Regions from separate parts of the Janthinobacterium sp. GW822-FHT07H10 genome, predicted to be linked through region 3. Evidence: predicted binding sites of a transcription regulator. Region 3 holds the regulator's gene; each other region holds the start of a gene.

Region 1 (6,933 bases), on a different contig from region 3:
GTGCTGGCTGGCCAGGGCGCCGCGGAATTTGCGCCGGCCTTCCAGCGCGTGATCAACAACGGCAAAATGCTGCGCAACTTCGTGCAGATCATGCGCTCGGGCGCCGTTGGCCGCAAGTCGCTGGGATCGCGTCCGAAAAAGCTGGTGCAGGCATGGTTGAATGGCGCCTCGGAACAGGCCCTGCTGGCCGCCGCCGTGGGCAACAGCCCATCGCTGGCCGACGTCGTGAAAATGGTGCATCCGAAACCGAAGGACGCCTGGCGCGCGGCATTCTTTGCCTGGCTGATCGGCAGGGAATACATCGCCGCAGATTTGCCGCCGGTATTAGCAGCATTCGAGACATACAAGCTTGATCCGGCACAAACGATACCGGACGTGCCGTTCCAGATGCTGACGGCGCTGCCCTTGGGGGCGCAGGACTGGGCGCAGATTGCCCGCCAGGGCAGCTGGCAGATGGTGCGCATGAACTTGAACACCTTTGCGCGCCATGGCGTGTACGCAATTGAAGGCATGCCGGAGCTGATCGCGGCCAGGCTGCGCGATCCGGCATCGATTGCACAAGCGCGGGTGTTTCCGTACCAGTTGATGTCCGCGTACATGGCGGCCGGCGAGAACGTGCCGGCGGTCATCCGCGATGCGCTGGAGCAGGCGCTGGAAACGTCGCTGCTGAACGTGCCGCGGATCGCCGGCAAGGTGGTGGTGTGCCCCGATGTTTCCGGCTCGATGTCGTCGCCCGTCAGCGGTTTTCGCGGTAGCGCCACCTCGAACGTGCGCTGCATCGACGTGGCGGCGCTGGTGGCGGCAGCCATGCTGCGCAAGAATCCGGATGCCATGGTGCTGCCGTTCGAGCACAGCGTGGTGACGTGCCGGCTTGATGCGCACGATAGCGTGATGGAGAATGCGGCCAGGCTGGCGGCCATCGGTGGTGGCGGCACCAGTTGCAGCGCGCCGCTGCTGCGCATGAACAGCAAGCAGGAGCAGGCCGACCTGGTGATTTATGTGTCCGATAACGAATCCTGGATCGACGCCAAACGCAGCGGCGCCACGGCGACGCTGGGACAGTGGAATATCTTCAAGCAGCGCAATCCGCAGGCCAGGCTGGTGTGCATCGATATTGCGCCGCATGCCACGACGCAGGCGATGGAGCGTGAAGATATTCTGAATATCGGCGGTTTTTCCGACGACGTCTTCAAGATCATCGCCGCCTTTGCCGCCGGCCAGCTGGATCCAGCGCACTGGGTGGGAGAAATCGCCGCCATCGATATCGCTGCAGGTTGTTGAAGTAGCGCGTGAAGTAAAGCGCAGGAATGCGGACAAGACTACATTAAAGACGTCCTGTTCAACCTTGTCATGCGCCGTCGTACCCCGAATGCCGGCAGGATTACATCGATAGCCGAGTCAGACCGGCCTGGCGCGCGCAGTGCGCCGCCAGAAAATCCTGTCATCCCTGGTCGGGTTGTTGTACTGATGAATGCCGGTGGAATTACATCCAGGGCCGATACGTCGGCTGAAAATTTCACCAACCCTTGTCATCACCCCCATATAAAATAGAAAAAGAGAACACTGATGAAGAATGAAGAATACGAAGTCCTGCATACCGAAGGCAGCCGTCCCGTCAAAATGTGGACGCGTGGCGTGCCTGTCGAAGAAGCGGCTAAAAAACAATTGCGCAATACGGCGACCTTGCCATTCATTTACAAGCACATCGCCGTCATGCCGGACGTCCACCTGGGTAAAGGATCGACCATCGGCAGCGTGATTCCCACCCTCGGCGCCGTGATTCCGGCGGCCGTCGGCGTGGATATCGGTTGCGGCATGATGGCGGCGAAGACTACGCTGACGGCGAATGACTTGCCCGATAATCTTGGGCCGCTGCGCAGCGCCATCGAGCGCGCCATTCCGCACGGGATGTCGCCGAAGACGCGCGGCCACCGTGGTCGCGACGAAGGTTCGTGGCAGAACCCGCCATCGGTGGTCGATGCCGCCTGGCTGCAGCTGAAAGACGAATTCGATGCCATCTGCCTGAAAACGCCAAAGCTGAAAAATACGAATAACTACCGCCACCTGGGTACCCTGGGCAGCGGTAACCACTTCGTCGAAGTGTGCCTCGACGAGCAGGGAGCCGTGTGGTTCATGCTGCATTCGGGTTCGCGTGGCGTGGGCAATGCCATCGGCACCCATTTCATCGAACTGGCCAAGCAAGATATGCGCACCCATTTCATCAACCTGCCGGACCAGGACCTGGCCTACCTGGCAGAGGGAACGCAGCATTACGACGATTATGTGGAGGCGGTGGGCTGGGCCCAGCGTTTCGCGCGCAATAACCGTGAAGTGATGATGCAGAACCTGATCGCGGCCGTGCGCACGGTCATCCATAAACCGTTCCAGACGCATGTGGAGGCCGTCAATTGCCACCATAACTATGTGCAGAAGGAGCACCACTTCGGCAAGGATGTGCTGGTCACGCGCAAGGGCGCCGTATCGGCCCGCGCGGGGGAACTGGGGATCATTCCCGGGTCCATGGGCGCGAAGAGCTTTATCGTGCGCGGCAAAGGCAACGCGGAGAGTTTCCATAGCTGCAGCCACGGTGCGGGACGCACGATGAGCCGCACGGAAGCGAAGCGGCGCTTCAACCTCGACGACCAGATCCGCGCCACGCAAGGCGTCGAATGCCGCAAGGATGAGAATGTGATCGACGAGATCCCGATGGCCTACAAGGATATCGATGCGGTGATGCTGGCGCAGCGCGAGCTGGTCGATGTCGTGCATATCCTGAAGCAGGTCGTCTGCGTCAAAGGTTAAACAATAAAGAAAGCAGAGATGATAGAAATAGATGGAGCACAAGGCGAAGGCGGCGGGCAGATTTTGCGCTCGGCGCTGAGCCTGTCCATGATCACGGGCCAGCCATTTCGGTTGATCAATATCCGCGCGGGCCGGGCCAAGCCCGGTTTGCTGCGCCAGCATCTGGTGGCGGTACAGGCTGCAGCCGCCATTTGCGGCGCGCGCATGACACCGGTTGCGCTGGGCGCATCCAGCCTGGAGTTCGTGCCGGGCACCCTGCGTGGCGGCGATTACCGTTTCGCCATCGGCAGCGCCGGTAGTTGCACCCTGGTACTGCAAACCTTGCTGCCGGCGCTGCTGCATGCGGATGCGCCCTCGACTGTGCGCATCAGGGGCGGCACGCATAATCCCATGGCGCCGCCCGTGCATTTCCTGCAGCGCGCGTATAGCCGGGCCATGGCGCAGATGGGCGCCGACATCGATATCGCGCTGGGACGCTATGGTTTTTATCCGGCCGGCGGCGGCGAGGTGATTGCCACCGTGCAGCCTTGCGCCCGTTTGAAGCCCATTGCATTGCTGCAGCGCGGCGAACGGCAGGCCGGATTTGCGGAAAGCGTGGTGGCGGGCGTGCACGTGAATGTGGCGCAGCGCGAGCTCGAGCGTGTCGCCAGCGGCATGGGCTGGAGCGGCAAGCAGCTGCGCATCGTCGGCTTGCCGGCGGAGCAGGGGCCGGGCAATGTCCTGTTGCTGACGCTCGAGCATGAACACGTGACGGAAGTATTTGCTTCCTTCGGCGAAAAATCGTTGCTGGCGGAATCGGTGGCCAAGCGCCTGTTGAACGAAGTGCGCGCCTATTGCAAGTCGGACGCGGCCGTGGGCGAACACCTGGCCGACCAGCTCTTGCTGCCGATGGCGCTGGCCGGCGGCGGCACGTTTAGCTGCAGCAAGGTGTCGCAGCATGCATTGACGAATGCCGAGGTGATCGCCAGGTTCTTGCCTGTGCGTATCACTTTCGAGCAACAGGAGCGGGCCAGCATCTGTACGGTTGCCGCCGCCTGACGCGCGCGGTGACACAGGCGCGTGTTGCAGCTGTTCCAAATTGAGACATGGTTCGCCTGCCGCGGGGCGTGCGCGCATGGCATGGCATTTGCTCTTCCTGTTTATTGACCAAAAAAACCAAGGAGACCAGCATGACCTATTCCATTCCTACCCTGCTCGGCATGGCGGCCGCCGGCGCTGTCGCCCTCACTTCCCTGCTGACCTTGCCCGATGCCTATGCGCATGGCAATGTCACGCCGCAAGGCGTCGACACCACGGGCTTGCCCAAGGTGGGCGACAAGTGGCTGGAGCAGAATCCGTACCGGGGCAACAAGCTGGCCTTGACTGTGGGCACCTCGGCCTACAACCAGAATTGCGCGCGCTGCCACGGCATCGAAGCCATCTCGGGCGGCATCGCGCCGGACTTGCGCCAGCTGGACCGCGATTGTTTCAGCATCAAGAATGAGACAAAGAAACAAGCGTGCTACAAGGAAACGGATAATTATTACCTGGCGACCATACGCCACGGCAAAGTGCGCAACGGCGCCGTGTACATGCCGCCGTTTGAAGGCGTGTTCAATCAGGAAGCCATGTGGGCCATCAAGACCTACCTGGAAACCCGCCGCGAGTCGAACTGATCACGAAGGAATCCCATGCGTTCATTCCAACTCCGGCGCGCGCGCGCGATGATTGCGCTCGCTTGCCTGGCCCTGTGCGCGGCCGCGCCGGTACGCGCCGACTGGCAGAAAGTGCAACAGTCGGGCAGCCTGAAGGTGGCCGTGTATAGCGAATTCGCCCCGTTTTCCGACAAGGGCGCGGGCATCGATATCGACATTGCCGAAGCGCTGGCGAAAAAGCTGGGACTCAAGCTGAGTCTGCTGCCATTTCCCGCCGGCGAAAACCTGAATGACGATTTGCGCAATATGGTGTGGAAGGGGCATTACCTCGGTTACGGTCCAGCCGACGTGATGCTGCACGTGCCGGTCGATAAAAAACTGATGGCCGACAACGACAAGGTCGAGATCTTTGCGCCGTATTACGTGGAAACCGTGCGCCTGGCACGCCGCACGCAAGCCGTGCCGCAGTTCGATGGCGTCGCCTCGCTGGCCGGCAAGCGCATCGGCGTGGAAAAGGTATCGATCGCGGCCATGCTGATGCTGGGCGAAGACGATGGCAAGTACCGCGACGACGTGCGCATCTTCGACACGGCCGCCGAAGCCTTGCAGCAATTGCAGGCGGGGCAGCTCGATGCCGTGCTGGCGAATCGCTCGGAAATCGAGTCCGTGCTGAAAAGCGATCCGGCCTTCGCCGTGAACGAAGTGGCGTTCGCCCGCTTGCCGCGTGCCGGCTGGGCCGTGGGCCTGGCCGTCAGCCGGCAGCAACTGGACGTGGGCAAGCTGCTGCTGGCGGCCATGAACGAGATGGCTGCCAGCGGCGAATTGAAAGCCATTTTCGAGAAACATGGGGTGAAGGAAGCGCGGCCCTGAAGTCTCGCGCTCCAGTTGAAAAGCCCGCGCATCGGACGATGCGCGGGCTTTTTTATCATCAGAACGCCTGAACACTGTTCAGGGCAAGGCGCATTGCCACAGGCAGTACGAATAGTGCGACCAGGCAATGCAGCGGTTATGGACTTTTTTCAGGCGTACTTAAAAAGTGTATTGGGCGCTGACACCCAGCAACCAATTGCGCCCCGGCGCCGCTTCATAGTAGCGCTTGTTGCTATCGCCGACGATGACGGAACCCACGTAAGTCTTGTCAAACAGATTGTTCAGGCGGGCAAATTCCTTGAAGCGCCAGTTGCCCATGCTTTGCTTGGCATTGAACCGCGCATTGAACACCGTGTAGCCGGGCGCCGGTTTTTCGCTGTTGCTGTCTTCCGCATACACCTGGTTGCTGGCGACGCTTTCCAGTGCCGCGCCGAAGCGGTCGAGCGTATCTTTCCAGGCCAGTTCCGCGAACAGATTGGCGCTGGGAACGCCTGGCAAGCGGCTGCCTTCGCTAACGGCGCCGAAGGCCTGGTCATACACGGCATGCAGGCTGGTCAGCGCCACCTTCGTCGTGAAGCCATACGGCAGGCTGGAATCGAGCGACACTTCCATACCTTGGCGTAAGGTTTTGCCGCCATTGCGGTAGCTGGTGCGCCCGCCGCTGGAACTGTCCACTACCAGTTCGTCGTTGGTCTTGATCTGGAACAAGGCCGCGTTCACATGCGTATTGTTGGCGACCCTGGCCTTGACGCCCGCTTCCAGGTTGGTGCTGGTGGCTGGTTTCAAATTGAAATTGAAACCGGCGCCCGTGCCCGAGTAAAACAGTTCGTTCAGGGTGGGAGCCTCGAAGCCGCGCGCGGCGCTGGCGTACACGTTGACGTTCGGCGTCAGCTTGTAGAGCAGGCCCAGCACTGGCGTCGTATGGCTGAAGTCCAGGCTGCCGCTATCGTTGCCATTGCTGAGGAAATGGTCGTTGACCGAAACTTTCATTTTGCTATAGCGCAAACCTGCGCTGAGCAGCCATGGACCGCTTTGCCATTCCGTCTGGATATACGGATCGAGGCTGGAGACGACATCCTGCTCGTCGCGGCGCAGCTTGCCCTTCACGCCAAACGTATTGCCGATGAAATTTTCATAGCCGGTGCGGTCATCGCTGGAGCGGCCATAGTCGATGCCGATGGTGGTGCTCAGTTTGCCACCGGCCAGCTGGTTCACATGCAGCCAGTTGGTGTCGATGCCGTAGAACTGGCGCTGGAAGTCGACCACGCCGCCTGAGTGGCTCGCTGGCGCCTGAAAACCCTTGGTAAATGCCTGGTATTGGATCACGTCGCGGTTGCCGCCATACACCATCACATGCAGACGGTCGTCGCCGAACGACTGTTCGTAGGTGGCGCCGATCTGTTGGTGGTCGATGCTCTTGCGCGTGTTGTAGCGCTCGGCCAGGGTGCGTTTCGGGTTTTGCGTGTCGCTCGCGTCGATTTCGCCGGCGCGCGGGTCGCGGGCAAACGTGGTCCAGGTGGCGCCCAGCGGGTCTTGCGTGTTGCCTTGATGCAGGCTATTGGCGACGATGGTCAGCTTGCTGTCCGCGGTGGGCTTGACGGTGATCTTGCCGAACGCCTGTTCGCGC
Region 2 (6,933 bases), on a different contig from region 3:
GTGGCGTGATGAGCGACCCGCGCCTGACGCAAAAAACCATCCTCAACAGTTACGCCGTGGCCGATACCATGGCCTTCCTCGACGAGCAGCTGTTGCTGACCGTGGGCCTGCGCCGCCAGCAGATCCGCGATGCGGCGTATGCCTACGGCACGGCCGTGCAGTATTCCAGCTATGACAAGAGCGCCACGACGCCCGTGGCCGGCATCGTCTACAAGGCCAGCAAGAACGTGTCGCTGTACGCCAACTACATCGAGGCGCTGGTCAAGGGACCAGTTGCCAGCGGGACCTACTTTGATGGCAAGAACGACATGCCGGTGAGCAACAAGGGCGAGGTATTCTCGCCATACAAGACCAAGCAGAAAGAAATCGGCATCAAGTACGATGGCGGCAGGCTGGGCATGAGCGCCGCCCTGTTCTCGACGGCCAAGCCCTTGCCGGCCGTGGTCGGCTCGCGCGCCACCCTGTCGGGCGAACAGCGCAACCAGGGCCTGGAACTGTCCGTCTTCGGCACGCCGATGGCCGGCGTGCGCCTGCTGGGCGGCCTGACCTGGCTCGATACGGAACAGCGCAAGACGGACAAGCCGGCCAACAATGGCAAGAACGCCATCGGCGCGCCGAAAACGCAGCTGAGCATGGGCGGCGAATGGGATGTACCTGGCGCGCCTGGCCTGTCGCTGAACGCACGCACCGTCTACACGTCGACGCAGTATGCGGATCTGGCCAACAGCAAGCAGCTGCCATCCTGGACCCGCGTCGACATCGGCGCGCGCTACCTGACCCAGGTGGCCGGCCATGACGTGACCTTGCGCGCGCGCATCGACAACGTGGCCGACCGCAGCTACTGGGCCTCGGCCGTCTCCTCGTTCGACGCGGGCAGCCTGGTGCTGGCTGCGCCGCGCACCTTTGTCGTCTCGGGCAGCGTGGCGTTCTAAATCAGCCTGCGCCGGCCTGCGATAAAGCTGCCCTTCCCCGTGGCAGCTTTTTTTTCGCGTGCGCGCCTGTGCCGGCACGCCCGGTTCGGCGACAATGCCCGCATGAAACTCTCCCCTGCCCTGCTCGTGTCACTGGCCCTGTCCCTGCCCGCAGCTGCCCAGCAGCAAGTTGCCTGTCCGTATGCTGCCTGGAAAAGCGGCTTCAAGGGCGATGCGCGGGCCCAGGCCACGTGCTTGTTACGCCCCGTCAAGCTGTATGCGCGCCTGGGCGCCAGTGCGCCGCTGCCCGCCTTTCTCGACAGCCACGTCGGCCAGCGCACGGACATCGCCCCGGCCAGCCTGCGCGCGTATCTGTCCACGCACGGCATCGATGAAATGGCCGTGGGCGGCGCCGTCGACGCGCCGCTGTCGCGCGCCGTGGGACGGCTGGTGGCGCCCGTGGCCCGCTATTTCGTCATCCACGACACCAGCTACCCGAATTTCCTGCTGGACGCGATTCCCGCCCACATCAACGACGCCAGCTGGGATTTCAACGACTTTACGCTGCGCAATCCCGCCCTGGGCGGCGGTCCGAAAGGCCATGTGTATGTGAACCGCCTCGGCGATTCGCTGGCGGTGCGCGACTTTGGCACGGCCGGCTACGCCAGCAAGCTGGAAAAGGACAAGCCGTCGCTGACGGGCCTGTTCCTGCACGTGGAGCTGGTGCAGCCGCGCCGTTCCGTGCCCGGCGGCGGCAAGGGCAACGATGGCCTGGCGCCCGACCCCGGTTTCACGCCGGCGCAGTATGACCGCCTGGCCCTGCTGTACCTGGCCGCCAGCGTGCGCAAGGGCACGTGGCTGATTCCCGCCTTCCACGCCGTGCTCGACACGGGTTTTGCGAACGGTCATGATGATCCACAGAACTTTTCCCTGGCCGATTGGTCAGCCTCGCTTGCGCGCCTGGAGGCGGCCCTGCGCCAGGCCAATACTGGACAATAATGCGTTTCCCTGACGGCTGATTTGGCGCATACTATTAAGCGCATAGCCATTCCTGCCAGGGAGTTCAGGTGAGTAACGCCACGCATCATCACGCGGATCGTCGGGCAGCCGCAGGCCCGCCGCTGGCGCGCGCGCAGCGCATCTTTGCCATGCGCGACGCCGTCCTCACTGCCTGGGAAGACCGCGTGCGCGCCTGCGTGCGCGGCGCCGACCAGCTGCTCACGCCCATCCTCATCAATACCTTGCCGGCCTTTTTCGACAACCTGGCCGAGGCCCTGACGCCTGGCCATCCGCGCGAAAACGCCGCCAGCAACAGCAATGTGCCGGCCGTACATGGCAACGAGCGGGCGCGCATGACCAATTACGGGCCGGAACAGGTGATCCAGGAATACCAGATCTTCCGCGACTGCTTCGCCGCCGTCGCCCACGAGTCCGGCATCACCTTGCGCCGCAAGGACTGGTGCGTGATCAACGAATCGATCGACGTGGGCATCCGCGAATCGATACGCGAATTTACCAGCATGCATGAAGGCTTCCGCCGCCGCATCGCGGCCGGCCTGTCGCACGACATGCGCAATCCGCTGGCCGTGATCAGCACCAGCGCCCAGTTGCTGCTCAGGCCAGCCGAACCGGAACGGGTGGCCGTGCTGGCGCACAAGATTGCCGAACACAGCAAGCGGCTCGACAGCATGATCGAGGAATTGCTCGACACCCTCAGCTACCACCAGGGCCAGCAGCTGCCGCTGGTGCTGAGCCAGTTCGACGTGCTGCCGCTGGTGCGCGCCGTGGCCAGCCAGGTCAACCTGCAGCGGCCCGATAAATGTATTGTCAATGGGCAATCTGTCGTCGGCTGGTGGTGCGAGAATTCGCTGCGGCGCGCGCTGGAAAACCTGCTCAGCAATGCCCTCAAGTACGGCGATGACGCCGCCATCGGCTTGCATGTGGAACAGACGCACGAACGCATGATCATCACCGTGCACAATGGCGGCCACCCGATCGCACCGGAACAGGCCGAGCGCATCTTCGACTACCTGCGGCGCGAAAACCATGGCCCGGCGCCAGGCTGGGGCATCGGCCTGCCCTTCGTGCAGAACGTGGCCGAAAGCCATGGCGGCAGCATCGCCGTCGACAGCTCGCCCGAGACGGGCACGAGCTTCATCTTCGACTTGCCCGTCGATTGCCGGCCCTTCGTCCATCCGGCCGACTTCCCCAGAAACTGACAAGTAACGCACCAATACGGTGCAGATGACGGATTTACGCCACAAAAGTGGTCATTTTTTACACAATTTCACGCGTGCGGCATTGCTGCGGCATTGGCACACTTCCTGCTGAGCTATAGTCAGACCAAGGCTCAAGGGGAAATCACAACATGGCAAATTTTTTCAATGAAATGACTGCAGATGACGTGGGTACGGACGGCATGGTACGTGAACACTATCGTGAATTTAATAGCTGGCTGGAGCAGCAATCCCCCGACACCATCGCCCGCAAGCGGGCCGAAGCCGACCTCACCTTCCGCAGGGTCGGCATCACCTTTGCCGTGTATGGCGACGATGCCGGCACGGAACGCCTGATACCGTTCGACACCATCCCGCGCATTATCCCGGCCGCCGAATGGGCGCAGATGCAGACGGGCCTGGTGCAGCGCGTGCAGGCGCTGAACATGTTTATCCATGATATTTATCATGAACAAAACATCATCAAGGCCGGCATCATTCCCGCCGAGCAAATCTACAAGAATGCCCAGTACCGCCCGGAAATGCAGGGCATCGCCGTCGCTTCCGACATTTACGCCCACATCGCCGGCGTCGACATCGTGCGTGCCGGCCAGGGTGAATTCTATGTGCTCGAAGACAATCTGCGCGTGCCATCCGGCGTCTCCTACATGCTGGAAGACCGCAAGATGATGATGCGGCTGTTCCCGGAACTGTTTGCCCGCAACCGCATCGCCCCCGTCGACCACTATCCGGACATGCTGCTCGACAACCTGCGCTCCGTGGCGCCGATGGGGATCGATGACCCCACGGTCGTCGTCATGACGCCCGGCATGTACAACTCCGCCTATTTTGAACACGCGTTCCTGGCCCAGCAGATGGGCGTGGAATTGGTGGAAGGCAAGGATTTGTTTGTCAACGACAACTCCGTCTACATGCGCACGACGCGCGGTCCGAAGCGCGTCGACGTCATCTACCGCCGGGTCGACGACGATTTCCTCGATCCGCTGGCGTTTCGGTCGGACTCGTCGCTGGGCGTGCCGGGCCTGCTGTCCGTCTACCGCGCCGGCAGGGTGACGCTGGCCAACGCCATCGGCACGGGCGTGGCCGACGACAAGTCGATCTACCCTTTCGTGCCCGACATGATCAGGTTTTACCTGTCGCAGGAACCGATCCTCAACAACGTGCCCACCTACCAGTGCCGCAAGCCGGCCGATCTGTCCTACGTGCTGGCGAACCTGGCGCAACTGGTCGTCAAGGAAGTGCATGGCGCCGGCGGCTACGGCATGCTGGTGGGCCCGGCGTCGAGCGCCGCGCAGATCGAGGACTTCCGCCAGCGCCTGCTGGCCAATCCGGGCGGCTACATCGCCCAGCCCACCCTGGCCCTGTCCGCCTGCCCCACGTATGTGGAGGCCGGCATCGCGCCGCGCCACATCGATTTGCGTCCATTCGTGCTGTCCGGCAAGACGATTTCCATGGTGCCCGGCGGCCTGACCCGCGTGGCGCTCGGCGAAGGTTCGCTGGTGGTCAATTCCTCGCAGGGCGGCGGCACCAAGGATACGTGGGTGCTGGAACCATCGTCCGTCTTTGCAGGAGAAAAAACATGCTGAGCCGCACCGCCGATCATTTGTTCTGGATGGCCCGCTACACGGAGCGGGCGGAAAACACGGCGCGCATGCTCGACGTCAACATGCAGACCTCGATGCTGCCGCAGTCCGAGCAGGATGCCGAACAGGGCTGGCGCGCCACCCTGGGCATTTCCGAACTGCAGAGCGCGTATGACCACAAATATGGCCGCTTCCACACGCGCGACGTGCTCGACTTCATGGTGCGCGACCCGAACAACCCGTCGTCCATCCTCGCCTGCCTGACGGGCGCGCGCGAAAATGCCCGCGCCGTGCGCGGCACCCTGACGACGGAAGTGTGGGAAATCCAGAACGCCACCTGGCTCGACATGCAGAAACGCCTGAAAAGCAATCTGCTGGAAACGGACCCCAGCCAGTTCTTCGAATGGGTGAAGTACCGCTCGCACCTGTCGCGCGGCGTGACCCTGGGCACCATGCTCAAGGATGAGGCCATCCATTTCATCCGCCTCGGCACCTTCCTCGAGCGGGCCGACAACACGGCGCGCATCCTCGACGTGAAGTTCCACGGCGCGCGCGACACGTCAAAAGACATCACGCAGCGCGATTTTTACTACTGGGCGGCGCTGCTGCGCTCCGTCTCCGGCTTTGAAATCTACCGCAAGGTGTACCGCGACGTCATCACGCCGGCCAGGGTGGCGGAATTGCTGATGCTGCGCGGCGACATGCCCAGGTCCCTGCTTGCCTGCATGGAAGACGTGGTGGAAAACCTGAAACATATCCGCAACGATGTCTCGGCCGATACGGAGCGTTTCGCCGGCAAGCTGCATGCGGAGCTGAAATTCGGCCATATCGACGACATCATGAAGGCGGGCCTGCACTTGACCCTGACGGAGTTTCTGGAAAACATCTATGACCTGGGCAACCGGGTCAGCCGCGACTTCCTCGTTCCCTTGGCGGCCTGATGCAGCTCACCATCCGCCACGAAACCCATTACGCCTACAGCGCGCCGCTGGCCTACACCATCCAGCAGCTGCACCTGACGCCGCGTATCGAGCCGCAGCAGCGCGCCCTGTCCTGGCAGATCACGACGCCGGGCCGGTGCCACGCCTACACGGATGCCTACGGCAACCTGTCGCACATGCTGACCATCAATGGCAGCCATCAATCGCTGAGCCTGGTCGCCCAGGGCGTGGTGGAAACCATCTACCCGCACAAGGGACGGCTGAACCTGGTCGATACCCTGTCGCCGCTGTTGTTTACCATGCCGACGCCGCTGACGCAGGCCAACCCGGCCATCCTGGAGCTGGCTTGCGCCAGCCTGCCGGACCGGCGCGTGACGGCCGGCACGGGCCACTTGCTGCGCCTGGCCGAAAGCATCGTCGGCAAGGTGGCCTATGAAAGCGGCGCCACCATGGTCACCACCACGGCCGGCGACGCCCTGGCCCTGGGCCGTGGCGTGTGCCAGGACCACGCGCACCTGTTCCTGGCCTGCTGCCATGCGTGGGGCATCCCGGCCCGCTATGTCTCCGGCTATATCGACCCGGAAACGACGGGCCACGCGGCCAGCCACGCCTGGGTCGATGCCTGGGCCGAGGATACGGACTTCGCGGGCTGGGTCAGCATCGACGTCACGCATGCGCGCCTGATGACGGATGCGTATTGCCGGCTGGCCATCGGCCGCGACTACGATTCGGCCGCCCCCGTGCGCGGCGTGCGCCAGGGTGGCGGCACGGAAACGTTGCGCGTCGATGTACAGATAGTACCCGTGTAACCCTGCAGGAATGAGGCTGGCCGGGCCTTGCGGCGGATCGCCTGGGCCTGGCTGGTGTAGAATGCTTCCCCTTTTACTCGATTTGCTACGATGACTTATTGCATAGGCGTGCGCCTGAACGAAGGCCTGGTCTTCCTGTCCGACTCCCGCACCAACGCTGGCGTGGACCAGGTGGGCACCTTCCGCAAGATGAGCGTGTTTGAAAACCCGGGCGACCGCATGCTGGTGTTGATGACGGCAGGAAACTTGTCGATCTCGCAAGCCATCCGCCAGCTCGTGTCCGAACACGTGGATGCGGACGGACGCAGCATCTGGAACGTGGCCAGCATGTACGACGCGGCCCGCATCGTGGGCGAAGCCGTGCGAACCGTACACCAGCGCGAAGCGAAGGCCCTGGCCGAGTGCGGCATCGATTTCAATGTCAGCATCATTCTAGGGGGCCAGATAGGCGC
Region 3 (6,933 bases):
CGCCGGCGCTGCTACCCAGCCTGGTGCAAACCCTGCTCGATGAAGGCGCGCCGCAACTGGCCGTGGCCGTCGATGCGCGCAGCGCCGAGTCGCTGACCAGCCTGCCGCACAATGTAGCGCTGCTGCGCGACCAGGGGCATGACGTGAAGGTCATGTTCCTGACAGCCACCACGCACTCGCTGGTGGCGCGCTTCTCGGAAACGCGGCGCAGCCATCCGCTGTCGCATGAACTGCGTCCGAACCAGAACCCGGCCAGCCGCCGCACCCTGATCGAATGCATCTCGGAAGAGCGCGAACGCCTGTCGGCCATCGAACAGCTGGGCCATGTGATCGACACCTCGGAACTGAGCGCCAACAAGCTGCGCGCCTGGATCAAGGATATCGTCGCCTCCGAACGGGCGCCGCTGACCCTGTTCTTCGAATCGTTCGCCTTCAAGCTGGGCGTGCCGCTCGATGCCGATTTCGTCTTCGACGTGCGGGCCCTGCCGAATCCCTATTACGACCTGGCCTTGCGCCCGCTCGACGGCCGCGACGCGCCCGTGATCGCCTTCCTCGATGCGCAACCGAGCGCACTCGAGCTGCTGGCCGACATACGCACCTTCATCGAGAAATGGCTGCCATCATTCAAATCCGACAACCGCAGCTACCTGACCGTGGCGCTCGGCTGCACGGGCGGCCAGCACCGCTCCGTGTACATGGCGGAACGGCTGGCGCAGTATTTCAGCCCGAATGAACGCGTCGTCCTGCGCCACCGCGAACGTAGCTAGAACGCCAGGCGACCGCGCGTCGCTTGTATGTGGCCCTGTTAATTCAGATGGCAAAGCGGATGCACTTGCGCCGGCCAGACCGGTGCAAAGAAGCGCGCCACCATGGCCGCATCGACCTCGTCCAGGCTGGCCGGCTGCCAGCGCGGCGCATTGTCCTTGTCGACCACCAGCGCGCGCACGCCTTCGAGCACCTCGCCATGCGCAAAATTGTGGCGCACCAGCGTGCGCTCCATGCGCAGGCAATCGGCCACGCCCAGGTGTGCGCCGCGCTGCAGTAATTCCAGGGTGACCGACATCATCAGCGGCGAGCGCAAACGCATTGCCGCCAGCGCCTTGGCCGCGAACGCACTGTCATCCTGCGCCAGCGATGCCATGATGGCCGCCACGGAAGCGGCACTGAAATGGCGGTCCAGCGCCGTGCGCGCGGCCGCCAGCACAGAGACGCCAGCCTGCGCCTGGAATGGCGCCGCCAGGGCCTTGATGGCCACCGGCAAGCCTTCACCGGGCGTCGACTCGAACAGGGCCGTCAGCGCCTCCATGGCCGTCTCCGGCAGATACACATCGGCCAGGCCTGTATACAGCGCATCGGCCGCGCCGATGGTCAGGCCCGTCAAGCCCAGGTACAGACCCAGCTGGCCAGGCAGGCGCGACAGAAAATAGCTGCCGCCCACATCGGGGAACAGGCCAATATTGACTTCTGGCATGGCCATGCGCGTGCGGCCCGTCACGATGCGCAAGCGGTTGCCGGGGCCGGCCTGCGCCACGCCCATGCCGCCGCCCATCACCACGCCATCCATCACGGCGATATACGGTTTCGGATAGAAATGGATTAAATGATTTAAAGCATATTCTTCTGTAAAGAAATCTTCCAGCAATGCACTGCCACCCTGCGGCGTGGCCCGGCCCGCATCGTAAAAGAAGCGGATGTCGCCGCCGGCGCACAGGGCTTTTTCGCTGCTCGAGCGTATCACCACGGCGTCCACCTGCGGATCGTCGCGCCAGGCCAGCAAGGCGGCACTCATGGTGCGCACCATCTCCAGCGACAGGGAATTCAAGGCTTTCGGGCGGTCGAGCACGATGTGCGCGGTGCGGTTGCGGATGGAGGTGTGGACGAAGTCGCTCATGGCAGGCAGGCAAGAAGTGAAAGTGCCAACATTCTAGCGCCTGCAGGAGCAACCTTGCGTTCGGCCAGGCGATCCGTGCGCAAGGGTGACGGGCGCAAAAAAGGGCGCAAGATGTGCGCCCTTAGTTGATCACAACTGCGAGAAGCGGGTGGCCTTAGACGGCGACGACGGCTTCATCCTCTGAGTTGTCTGGCAGATGCTTGATCGCCTCTTTACCGTGCCCTTGCACTTTGCTTTTGTATTTCATCACTTGCCGGTCCAGCTTGTCGATCAGGGTATCGATCGCGGCATACAGGTCTTGCGCCAGGCTTTCCACATAGACGGTCTTGCCACTCAGACGCAGGTTGACTTCGGCCTTTTGACGCTTTTCTTTCTCTTTGAGGTTGTCCACGGTCAGAATCACGGCGATATCGATAACGTGATCGAAATGACGTTTCACGCGCTCCAGCTTCGTTTGTACGTATTCACGAATGGCTGGTGTCACTTCGAGATGATGTCCGCTGATGGTGAGATTCATACACACTCCTAAAGATGATCGGGTTCGTGCGGTATCCATCGTATCCGGCCCGCAGAGGAACCGAAAAAACTACAAGCACTTACGCAGACTCACTGGCGGAATTTTCAACGCTTCCCGGTATTTGGCAACAGTACGTCGCGCAATCACCATGCCTTGTTCTCCCAGCATGTCCGCAATCTTACTGTCGGATAAAGGATTTTTAGGGTCTTCTGCTCCTGTCAGTTGCACGATCAATGCCCGTATCGCCGTCGATGACGCTTCGCCCCCCGCTTCGGTGGCGACGTGGCTACCAAAGAAATATTTCAACTCGAACATGCCGTGCGGGGTCAGCATGTACTTTTGAGTTGTTACCCGCGAGATAGTACTCTCGTGTAAACCCAGTGTATCAGCTATTTCACGGAGCACAAGGGGGCGCATGGCAACGGCCCCATGCGAGAAAAAGTTCTTTTGTCTTTCTACTATCGCCTGCGCCACGCGCAGGATCGTGTCGAAGCGCTGGCGCATATTCTTGATCAGCCACTTGGCTTCCTGCAACTGTGCACCCATGGCGCCTTCGCCCTTGCCCTGCTTGAGCAGGTTGGCATACATGGCATTGACGCGCAGGCGCGGCATGACGTCATTGTTCAGCGTCACCTGCCAGCCATTGCGCGCGCGCTTGACAACCACGTCCGGCACCACGTAGTCGGAAACGTCGGAGGCGAACACGGCGCCCGGGTGCGGATTGCACAGGCGAATCACGGTCTGCGCCTCGCGCAAGTCTTCGTCGTCGCAATCGAGGGCTTTTTTCAGCTTGTTGAAATCGCGCTGGGCAAACCAGGCCAGGTGCTTTTCCACGATGACGATGGCCATGCGGCGCGTCACCAGGGCGATATGCGGCAAACGCTTGATTTGCAGCGCCAGGCATTCGGAGGCGTTGCGCGCCCCCACGCCTGGCGGATCGAAGCTTTGCAGCAGCGCCAGTGCCGTGCGCAGCTCGTCGGCGTCGATGTCCAGCTCCGCCGGCAGGCGCGCCAGGATGTCGTCGAGCGACTCTTCCAGGTAGCCATTGTCGTCGAGGGCGTCGATGATCAGCTCGACCAGCGCGCGGTCGCGCAATTCTAGCACCGTCACGCGCATCTGCTCCATCAGGTGTTCGCGCAAGGTGCAGTGATGGGCTTCGAGTTGCGGACGGGCATCTTCGTCGTCGGGCGCCTTGCCACGGCTCGCTTCGCTCCAGTCGCTGTCGCCGCCATCCATGGCGGCCGGACTCTCGCCCGCCTCGCCGTCAAACCCATCCGCTTCGGCCGGCGCGGCGGGCGCCTCCTGGCTCGGTGGCTGAGGCGGTGCCTCGGCCGGCGCGGCCGTCGAACTCAAGGCGCCATCGGACAGCAGGCGCAACGAGCGGTCGAGCGGATCGTCGAGACGCTCGAGCAGGGGATTGTCCGTCAACAGCTGCTCTAGCTCCTGGTGCAATTCCAGGGTAGACAATTGCAACAGGCGTATCGATTGCTGCAACTGCGGCGTCAGTGCCAAGTGCTGCGAGGTGCGCAGCTGCAATGATTGTTTCATTGGCTCACATGCGGAAGTGTTCGCCCAGATAGACCCGGCGTACCGACTCGTTCGCGATGATGTCGTCGGGGCGTCCCGACGCCAGCACCGAGCCCTGGTTGATGATGTAGGCACGGTCGCAGATACCCAGCGTCTCGCGTACATTATGGTCGGTGATCAGCACACCGATATTGCGCTCCTTCAAGAAACGCACGATGCGCTGGATTTCGATCACGGCGATCGGATCGACGCCGGCGAACGGTTCGTCGAGCAGCACGAAACGCGGGTCCGTGGCCAGCGCACGGGCGATTTCCACGCGGCGGCGCTCGCCGCCCGACAGCGACAGGGCCTGGTTCTCGCGCAGCTTTTCAATCTGCAAGTCGGCCAGCAATTTATCCAGGCGCTCCTCGATCTCGGCCTTCGTCAACGGACGGCCTTCGACGGTCTGGATTTCCAGCACGGCGCGGATATTGTCTTCCACCGTCAGCTTGCGGAAAACGGACGCTTCCTGCGGCAGATAGGACAGGCCCATCTGCGCGCGGCGGTGGATCGGCAGCCTGGAAATATCCACGCCGCTGATATCGATGGTACCGCCATCCGACGGCACCAGGCCGACGATCATGTAGAACGAGGTGGTCTTGCCGGCGCCGTTCGGCCCCAGCAGACCCACCACTTCACCGCATTCGACTTGCAGCGAAACATCATGCACGACTTGCCGCTTGCCATAGGTCTTTTGCAGCCCGCGGACGATCAGGGTACTGCCGCAACGTGTATTTTCCATTATTTCTTTCCTGGCGCGGGCGCCGCCGGCGCTTTCTCCGCCGCGGGTGCCTTGGTCTTCGGCTGGATCACCATGCGCACGCTACCGGCGCCCGGGGCGCTGGTGCCGCTGTCACTGTTTTCCATCTTGAACACTTCGTTGCGGCTGTCATATGAAATGAAGGCGCCATTGGCCACATCGGTGATTTTCGTGCCTTCCAGGCGCGTCAGCTTGGCCTTGGAAAACAGTTTCACCACTTCCGTCTTGTTATCGTATTCCACGCGCTCCGCTTCGCCTTCGACCCACAGGTCGCCCGCGCCATCGCGCTTCTGGCGGAAGGTGGCCAGCTTGCCCGGATCGGCCCAGAAGGTGATGAACTGGTAGCCTTGCGGGTCTTCCGTGATCAGGGCCCGCCCCGCCTTCATGGTCAAGGTGCCCTTCACCAGCACCACGTCGCCCGTCAGAGTACGGACTTGCTTGATGTCATCCATCTGGCCGCGCTGGGCCGTGATGACGGCTTCCTTCTCGGAATCGGCCTTCTCGGCATGCGCCGCACCCATCACGCCCAGCGAGCAGACGGTCGACAATAGAGTCAACAGCAAGATGTTCTTCATATTATGGTTTCCTTGTTTCATTCTGTCAGTGTGCCGCCGCGGCCGGGCGCGGTTTCGGCGGGAGGACGATGCGCAGCGCCTGCTGCACTTCCACCACACCGGTGGCGTTATTGGCTTTCATGCCCACGCCGGTCACGTGGGAGACCCCCATCAGCATGTCGACCGGCACGTCCGTTTCCATGCGCTCTTCATCGGGGAACACCGTCAGTGCTTCCGTCTTGAGCGTCAGGTTCTGCGCCTTGGGACTGGCCACGCGGTCGATCACGACCTTGCGGTGCAGCTGCAATCGGGTATTGCCCTCGTCGATATGCGCCAGCTCCGCGTTCATGTTCATCGGCGGCATGCCGGGCGTCAGCTTGCGCACGAAAGGCTGGTCGATATCGGATGAATCATCGGCCGGGTAATGCGTGAGCTTGGTGCCGGATACGATATAGCTGGGCTTGCCAGTCAAATCCATGCGCACCAGGCTGAAATTGGTGATGAAATAGTCGGGTTCGTCCAGGTGCTTGCTGGCCGTGATGTCCTGGCCATTCTTGTTCATCACTTCGAGCAGCCAAAAGCTGCCCAGCGCGAACACGACCGCTCCCAGCACGGTAAAAATCATGCGCCAGCGATGGGCGCCTCCTGGCTTACGCATATTGCTTCACTCTTTCAAATGTTACTGGCGGCAAGGCTCGCGCCTCACTCCAGGAACGGCGCCATGACGCGCGCATAGTTGTCCTGTGCACGCAGCAGGAATTCGCAAATCTCGCGCACGGCGCCACGGCCGCCGCCGGCCTGCGTCACGTGGTGCGCCAGGCCCTGCACTTCCGGGCGTCCGCCCGGCACGCTGACGGCAAAACCGACGCGCTTGAGGATGGGTGCATCGATGACGTCGTCGCCGATATAGCCGCATTGTTCTTCCGTCAAGCCCGTCAGCGCCAGCAATTCGCGAAACGGCGTCAGCTTGTCGTGGCCGCCCTGATGCACATGGGTAATACCCAAATCTTGCGCGCGGCGCGCCGTGATGGCCGAGCGGCGCGCGCTGATGATGGCCGTCTGCACGCCCGATTCCTGCAGCAGCTTGATGCCCAGGCCATCATACACATTAAACGTCTTCATCATTTCGCCGTCCGGGCCGAAATGCAGGCTGCCGTCGGTGAGCACGCCATCGACGTCAAAGATCATCAGTTTGACCTTGGCCGCGCGCGCCAGGTTGTCCGCCACGCTCTCCATCAGATCACCTTCGCTTGTGTCAGGTCATGAATATGCAGTGCGCCGACCAGTTTGCCATCGGCGTCGACCACCAGCATCTGGTTGATGCGGTACTGCTCCATCACGGCCACGGCATCGACGGCCAGGCGCTCGGGCGCGATGCTGCGCGGCTGCGCATGCATGACGTCGCGGATCGCCACTTTCGTGAAATCCTGCACGCGCTCGAACATGCGGCGCAAGTCGCCGTCGGTAAACACGCCCACGGGGCGGTTGTCCGCGTCGACGACAGCCGTCATGCCCATGCCCTTCTTCGTCATTTCCTCTAGCGCCTGCAGCAACGATGCTTGCACGGCGACTTTCGGCACCTGCTCGCCGCTGCGCATGACGTCATGCACGTGCGTCAGCAGGCGGCGGCCCAGGGCGCCGCCCG

What was found. The regulator sigma-54, encoded in region 3, starts transcription at its own class of promoters, with help from an activator protein. The targets are predictions, from matches to a motif close to TGGCANGNAANCTGCTTT.
Region 1: a site for sigma-54 is predicted at 3,918-3,935, ahead of pedF (cytochrome c-550 PedF). Genes of this name have one in related genera too.
Region 2: a site for sigma-54 is predicted at 3,225-3,242, ahead of AC1RDJ_RS16690 (circularly permuted type 2 ATP-grasp protein). Genes of this name have one in related genera too.

Annotation. Positions count from the first base shown of each region.
Region 1 covers NZ_JBXAKS010000026.1:3,094-10,026, forward strand. Annotated here, with positions in the region: gene AC1RDJ_RS27950 (vWA domain-containing protein) at 1-1,281, shown strand, start outside; gene AC1RDJ_RS27955 (RtcB family protein) at 1,567-2,802, shown strand; gene rtcA (RNA 3'-terminal phosphate cyclase) at 2,821-3,840, shown strand; gene pedF (cytochrome c-550 PedF) at 3,972-4,457, shown strand; gene AC1RDJ_RS27970 (substrate-binding periplasmic protein) at 4,473-5,306, shown strand; gene AC1RDJ_RS27975 (TonB-dependent receptor family protein) at 5,466-6,933, opposite strand, start outside.
Region 2 covers NZ_JBXAKS010000006.1:371,749-378,681, reverse strand. Annotated here, with positions in the region: gene AC1RDJ_RS16705 (TonB-dependent receptor) at 1-932, shown strand, start outside; gene AC1RDJ_RS16700 (hypothetical protein) at 1,035-1,910, shown strand; gene AC1RDJ_RS16695 (sensor histidine kinase) at 1,979-3,130, shown strand; gene AC1RDJ_RS16690 (circularly permuted type 2 ATP-grasp protein) at 3,280-4,734, shown strand; gene AC1RDJ_RS16685 (alpha-E domain-containing protein) at 4,728-5,672, shown strand; gene AC1RDJ_RS16680 (transglutaminase family protein) at 5,672-6,481, shown strand; gene AC1RDJ_RS16675 (proteasome-type protease) at 6,572-6,933, shown strand, end outside.
Region 3 covers NZ_JBXAKS010000003.1:66,925-73,857, forward strand. Annotated here, with positions in the region: gene rapZ (RNase adapter RapZ) at 1-767, shown strand, start outside; gene AC1RDJ_RS08055 (enoyl-CoA hydratase/isomerase family protein) at 806-1,891, opposite strand; gene hpf (ribosome hibernation-promoting factor, HPF/YfiA family) at 2,046-2,408, opposite strand; gene AC1RDJ_RS08065 (RNA polymerase factor sigma-54) at 2,478-3,956, opposite strand; gene lptB (LPS export ABC transporter ATP-binding protein) at 3,961-4,716, opposite strand; gene lptA (lipopolysaccharide transport periplasmic protein LptA) at 4,716-5,309, opposite strand; gene lptC (LPS export ABC transporter periplasmic protein LptC) at 5,335-5,946, opposite strand; gene AC1RDJ_RS08085 (KdsC family phosphatase) at 5,991-6,524, opposite strand; gene AC1RDJ_RS08090 (KpsF/GutQ family sugar-phosphate isomerase) at 6,524-6,933, opposite strand, start outside.